2 linked regions of the Thiocapsa bogorovii genome follow. The protein of the gene in region 1 interacts with the protein of each later gene in a pairwise test. Links are inferred from orthologs where the notes say so. Each region holds a gene or a part of one and is shown on either strand. Other genes may lie near its edges.

Region 1 (3,098 bases):
CAAGCTGATTGCGCCGATCGCCATGGAAGAAGGGTTGCGCTTTGCGGTACGCGAAGGCGGCCGCACCGTCGGTGCCGGCGTCGTCGCGAAGATCATCGAGTGACACGGGTTGTCGCGGCTCGGAGGGCAGTGCTGATGGGCCTGCCCGACAGATCCCGCGACTGATCCTGATTGTTTTAGGCCAGTAGCTCAATTGGCAGAGCAGCGGTCTCCAAAACCGCAGGTTGGGGGTTCGAGTCCCTCCTGGCCTGCCATACAACCCATCGCTCCGTTAAATTTATCGCTCAGGCGACACCCGATCTCATGAATTCACGTGCAGAGGCCCGAGGGGCCGGCTTGGACACTGCCAAGCTGGCAATCGCCGCGTTGTTGCTGGTCAGCGGCATCTTCGCCTTCTATTTTTTCGAGGGCTTTTCGGTTCTGCTCCGTGTGATCGGGCTGTTGGTGATCAGCGGTGGCGCTGCCGCTGTTGCTTTGCAGACCGAGCGCGGCCGAGCCTTGTGGCAGTTCGTATCCGATGCGCGCATGGAGGTTCGAAAGGTCGTCTGGCCGTCGCGTCAGGAGACGCTGCAGACGACGCTGATCGTCATTGTGATGGTCCTGATTGTGGGCGTCATCCTCTGGCTCTTCGACATGATGCTGATGGCAATTCTCAGATTCCTCACCGGCCAGGGGGGCTGAGTATGTCCAAGCGATGGTATGTCATCCATGCATACTCGGGCTTCGAGGGGCAGGTGAAGCGTTCGCTTGAGGATCGTGTCAAGCGTGCCGGATTGGAAGAGTTGTTCGGCTTGATTCTCGTGCCGACCGAAGAAGTGGTCGAAATGCGTGGAGGCCAGCAACGCAAAAGCGAGCGCAAATTCTTCCCCGGCTATGTTCTCGTGCAGATGGAGATGACGGACGAGACCTGGCACCTCGTCAAGAGTGTTCCCAAGGTCATGGGCTTTATCGGTGGTACCGGGGATCGCCCGGCGCCGATTCCGGATTCTCAGGCCGATGCCATCCTCGTACGCCTGCAGGAGGGCGGCGAGAAGCCACGGCCGAAGGTGCTTTACGAGCCGGGCGAGGTCGTTCGCGTTGTCGATGGACCCTTCACCGACTTCAACGGGGTCGTCGAGGATGTCGATTACGACAAGAGCCGCGTCAAGGTTTCGGTTCTCATCTTCGGGCGCTCGACTCCTGTCGATCTTGAGTTCGCTCAAGTCGAGAAGGCCTGATCCGCGATTCGCGGACGATCACGGGTGTCTTGACGCCGAGCCCCGTTTACTGCCGCCGCCGTTCGCGTGGCGGCGATACCGAGTCCCGTTGAGGGACCTTTGTCGGGGGAGCCGAGACCCGATCTGCGGCGCTATCACCCCACTGGAGAGAAACCATGGCGAAAAAGATCAACGCCTATATCAAGCTGCAGGTCAAGGCCGGCGAGGCGACCCCAAGCCCGCCCGTCGGTCCTGCGCTTGGTCAGCACGGCGTCAATATCATGGAGTTCTGCAAAACGTTCAATGCGCGTACGCAGGAGCTCGAGAAGGGGATGCCGATCCCGGTTGTGATCACGGTTTATTCGGATCGCAGCTTTACCTTTATCACCAAGACCCCGCCGGCCTCCATTCTTCTGAAGAAGGTCATGGGACTCCAGAAGGGTAGTCCGAATCCGAACACCAACAAGATCGGTGTGGTGACGCGCGAGCAGCTCGAGCAGGTCGCCACCGCGAAGATGCCCGATCTGACCGCTGCGGATATGGACGCGGCCGTTCGCACCGTTGCGGGCAGTGCCCGTGCGATGGGGCTCGATGTCGAGGGGGTGAACTGATGGCTCGTCTATCCAAGCGCATGCGCGCAATTCAAGAGCGCGTGGAGCGCGGCAGACTCTATCCGGCGGAAGAGGCATTCTCGCTCCTCAAAGAGTTGTCGCAGATCAAGTTTTCGGAAAGCGTTGATGTTGCGGTAAACCTCGGCGTCGACCCGCGTAAATCCGATCAGGTCGTGCGCGGCTCGACTGTTTTGCCGCACGGGATCGGCAAGACCGTCCGCGTGGCGGTGTTCGCCCAGGGTGCGTCCGCGGATGCTGCAACCGAGGCCGGCGCGGATCGTGTGGGTTTCGATGATCTTGCAGAAGACATCAAGGCCGGCAAGCTCGATTTCGACGTCGTGATCGCCTCGCCGGACGCGATGCGACTGGTCGGGCAACTCGGCAAAATCCTCGGCCCCCGCGGCTTGATGCCGAATCCGAAGGTCGGCACCGTGACGCCTGATGTCGCCGAGGCGGTTCGCAATGCGAAGGCCGGGCAGGTGCGCTACCGCACCGACAAGGCCGGCATCATCCATTGCCCGCTCGGCAAAGCCGATTTCGAGCCCGTGAAGCTGCGGGAGAATCTCGAGGCGCTGCTGGCGAATCTGATGAGATCCAAGCCGAGCAGCTCCAAGGGCGTGTACATGCGTAAGGTCACGGTCTCGACCACCATGGGCCCGGGTCTGACCGTGGATCACGCGGGGCTGAGTTTATAGTTTGATCTCGCGGGGGCTTGTGCCCTGCGAGCTCAGGTCTTCTTTGGGGCCCCGGCCGATGCCGGGGGCCGTCAAAGACCGCAGGTGTCTTGCGCCCTATAAGGATTCGGTGCGGTGGACTTAATGGCTCGCCTGCCTGCGCAGACGGTGCTCCCGAATCAGTCGTTTTGCTGGTGAAGGTGCACATGATCGCCCGAGAGTGCGTGCTGGATGCGCGTCCTCGACGGCTCCGGCTCAGGCCGGGTTTACCGACAAGAGGTGACGAACATGGCGCTCAGTTTTGCGCAAAAGGAAATCATCGTCGCCGAGGTCGCGGAAGTCGCCAAAGGTGCCCATTCGGCCGTCGGGGCCGAGTATCGGGGCTTGACCGTGGAACAGATGACACGGCTTCGCGTGGAAGCGCGCAAGGCAGGGGTCTATGTTCGCGTCGTCAAGAACACCTTGGCACGACGTGCGTTGCAGGATACGGACTTCGCGTGCATGAGCGAGGGGCTGAAAGGCCCATTGGTACTCGCCTTCTCGCAGGAAGACCCGGGTTCCGCTGCGCGCGTCATGGAAGCCTTTGCAAAGGACCACACCAAGGTCGAGGTGCGACT
Region 2 (3,271 bases), 2.3 Mb from region 1 along the record:
GCATGCGTGTCGTCCACTCCGAGGCGACCTTGCTGAACGCCATCTCCCTGACCAAGGCGGAGGCCGCCGCAGCCTTCAACAACGACATGGTCTACATGGAGAAGTACCTGGAGAACCCGCGTCACATCGAGTTCCAGGTACTCTCGGACCAGCACGGCAACGCTATCCATCTCGGCGAGCGCGACTGCTCCATGCAGCGCCGCCACCAGAAGGTCGTCGAAGAGGCACCCGCGCCGGGCATCACCGAAGCACAACGCCGCGAGATCGGCGAGCGCTGTGCGGAGGCCTGCCGCACCATCGGTTATCGCGGCGCCGGCACCTTCGAATTCCTCTTCGAGGACGGCTGCTTCTATTTCATCGAGATGAACACGCGCGTGCAGGTCGAGCACCCGGTTACCGAGATGATCACGGGCGTGGACATCGTCAAAGAGCAGATCCTGATCGCCGCCGGCGAGCCGCTGCGCTACACGCAGGACGACATCGTGATCCGCGGGCATGCCGTGGAGTGCCGACTCAACGCCGAGGACTCCGAGACCTTCATGCCGAGCCCCGGCAAGATCACCGAATTCCATGCCCCCGGCGGCCCCGGCGTGCGACTCGAAACGCACATCTATACCGGCTACACCGTACCGCGCTACTACGACTCCATGATCGGCAAGCTGATCACCCACGGCGAGGACCGCGAGGCTGCGATTGCGCGGATGTGTAATGCGCTGCGCGAGACGGTGATCGACGGCATCAACACCAATATCAAGCTGCAGCGGTCGATTCTCAGGGACGGGGCGTTTCTGGCCGGCGGGGCGAATATCCATTATCTGGAAAAGAAGCTCGGCATGTGATGCTGAACCGCGTTTCGAGCGACATGCAACGTTCGAGAGGGCGTCGATGTCGGCGCGATTGGATGACTCGGCGCGACGCGGTTCAGGACGTTAAGACTAACGCATGACTCGGACCGGCTTCGAGGCAGGTAGGCACTCGGGGCTGGATCGGACTCGCCGCGGCCCTCGCGCAACACAATCAATCCGATCTTTCTATCTCTTAAATCGCGTCGACTCCGGCGCTTACGAACCGCTGCGAGATCGAGACCGCATGAACACTGCGCATATTGTGCCGGACGCGATTTAAATGGGTTGGCTGCAGCTTTCGATCGAGGTGCCGAAACCGGACGCGGAGGAAATCGCCGCCGTCCTGGAAGACGGCGGCGCACTCTCCGTAACGCTCGCCGATGCCGCCGACGAACCCCAGCTCGAGCCGGGCCCGGGCGAGACGCCACTCTGGTCGCAGGTCAAGATTTCAGCCCTGTTCGATGCGGACCCCGAGAGCGAGGCACTGGTCGGCCGTTTGGTCGATCAACTGGTGCGTGAGCCGCGCTCCGGCGGTGCTTGTGGGCCTCGCGTCGAGCGGATCGAGGATCAGGTCTGGGAGCGGGTCTGGCTCGACACCTTCAAGCCGACCCGCTTCGGTCGGCGTCTTTGGGTCTGTCCGCACGGGCAGGATCCGGATGATCCGGAGTCCGTCGCCGAGGCCGTGGTCGTCGCGCTGGATCCGGGGCTGGCCTTCGGGACCGGGCATCATCCGACCACCGCGCTCTGTTTGGAGTGGCTCGACGGTACCGCGCTCGACGGCAAAACGGTTCTGGATTACGGCTGCGGCTCGGGGATCCTCGCGATCGCGGCGCTGCAACTTGGGGCTGCACAGGCGATCGCCGTCGATCATGACCCTCAAGCACTGGAGGCGACGCGGGACAACGCCCTTGCCAACGGGGTCGCCGACCGACTCGCGATCTACGGGCCGGATGAGGTGCCCGAGCTGAAGGTCGATGTGACCATCGCCAACATCCTCGCCGGGCCGCTGATCTCGCTGGCCCCTCGGCTTGTCGAGTCGCTGCGACCGGGCGGCGCGCTGGCCGTCTCGGGCGTGCTTGCCGAGCAGGTCGAGACAATCCGCGCGGCCTATGGCGAGCGGATCGAGCTCGCACCGACACGCCTGCGCGAGGATTGGGCGCTCATCTGCGGGACGCGCCGGTAGAGCGGACAAGCGTAGCGCAGTCCGCCGGCTCCGGCTCAGGGATCGGTAGACTGCGCTCTCGAATGTCCGCCCGATCCTCCATGTCGACCCGACCGCTCCGATCGGCGACGTGGCCAGGCGGGCGAGTCAGGCTCGTTTCGAAACATGATTGGTTCAATCGCGCCTACTGTATCGAGTCCGTCCATGAATCGCTCATTCGCCATCGGCCCCCACCGCTTCGAAAACAATCTCATCCTTGCCCCGATGGCCGGGGTGAGCGATCGACCCTTCCGTGCGCTTTGTCGGCGAATGGGTGCGGGGCTCGCGGTTGCCGAGATGGTCTCGTCGAACACCGCGCTTTGGGGCACACGCAAATCGGTGCGGCGTCTGGACTACGCGGGCGAGGCCGGTCCGGTGTCGGCGCAGATCGTCGGCGCGGATCCGCTCGACATGGCCGAAGCGGCCCGGATCAACGTCGACCTGGGCGCCGACATCGTCGACATCAATATGGGTTGTCCCGCAAAGAAGGTCTGCAAACGCGCGGCGGGCTCTGCACTGCTGCGCGACGAGGTCCTGGTCGGGCGTATCCTCGAGTCCGTGGTGGCTGCGGTCCCGGTCCCGGTCACCTTGAAGATCCGCACCGGCTGGTCGCCCGAGAACCGCAATGCCGTGCGGGTTGCGCAGATCGCGCAGGAGTCCGGGATCGCCGCCTTGACCGTCCATGGGCGTACGCGTGCCTGCAGCTACGGCGTACCCGCCGAATACGACACGCTCCGTGCCGTCCGCGCGGCGGTGACGATACCGCTCATCGCCAACGGCGACATCGCGAGCCCCGAACGGGCGAAACAGGTCCTGGACTGCACCGGCGCCGATGCTATCATGATCGGACGCGCGGCCCGGGGACGACCCTGGATCTTCCGCGACGTCACGGCTTACCTGACCTCGGGCACACTGCCGGTCGAACCTCCGAGGCACTGGATCCATGCGCTCCTGCACGAGCATCTCGATGCCTTGTATCGGTTTTACGGCGCCCATGCCGGCGTGCGAATCGCGCGCAAACACATCTCCTGGTACTGCCGTCACTTACCGGGTGCAGCGATCTTCAGAGACATCGTCAACGGGACCGAAACCCCGGCGGAGCAGTTGTCGCGGGTCGCCGCGTTCTTCGAGCAATGCCCCGAAACGGAGAATCAAGCAGCATGAATTCAGTCGCCTTGGACAGTGTATCCGAACCGACATCGATGGGGCTGCAGGTGGTGGAGGC

What was found.
Region 2: the proteins of rplK (region 1) and prmA interact in binary tests that used the Escherichia coli proteins (3 or more experiments, as listed by UniProt). The link is inferred for Thiocapsa bogorovii from one-to-one orthologs.

The regions. Positions count from the first base shown.
Region 1 is NZ_CP089309.1:4,591,291-4,594,388, forward strand. Bases 310-3,089 are described here. They hold rplK (50S ribosomal protein L11), read left to right. Parts: upstream 310-1,372; coding sequence 1,373-1,807; downstream 1,808-3,089. Other genes in these bases: secE (preprotein translocase subunit SecE), read left to right, coding at 310-681; nusG (transcription termination/antitermination protein NusG), read left to right, coding at 684-1,217; rplA (50S ribosomal protein L1), read left to right, coding at 1,807-2,502; rplJ (50S ribosomal protein L10), read left to right, coding at 2,770-3,089. Outside these bases: tuf (elongation factor Tu), read left to right, coding at 1-103; more of secE, read left to right, coding at 304-309; more of rplJ, read left to right, coding at 3,090-3,098. UniProt on the Escherichia coli protein: Forms part of the ribosomal stalk which helps the ribosome interact with GTP-bound translation factors.
Region 2 is NZ_CP089309.1:2,294,681-2,297,951, forward strand. Bases 124-3,076 are described here. They hold prmA (50S ribosomal protein L11 methyltransferase), read left to right. Parts: upstream 124-1,125; coding sequence 1,126-2,028; downstream 2,029-3,076. Other genes in these bases: accC (acetyl-CoA carboxylase biotin carboxylase subunit), read left to right, coding at 124-839; dusB (tRNA dihydrouridine synthase DusB), read left to right, coding at 2,212-3,076. In the rest of the region: more of accC, read left to right, coding at 1-123; more of dusB, read left to right, coding at 3,077-3,210; LT988_RS10415 (helix-turn-helix domain-containing protein), read left to right, coding at 3,207-3,271. UniProt on the Escherichia coli protein: Methylates ribosomal protein L11.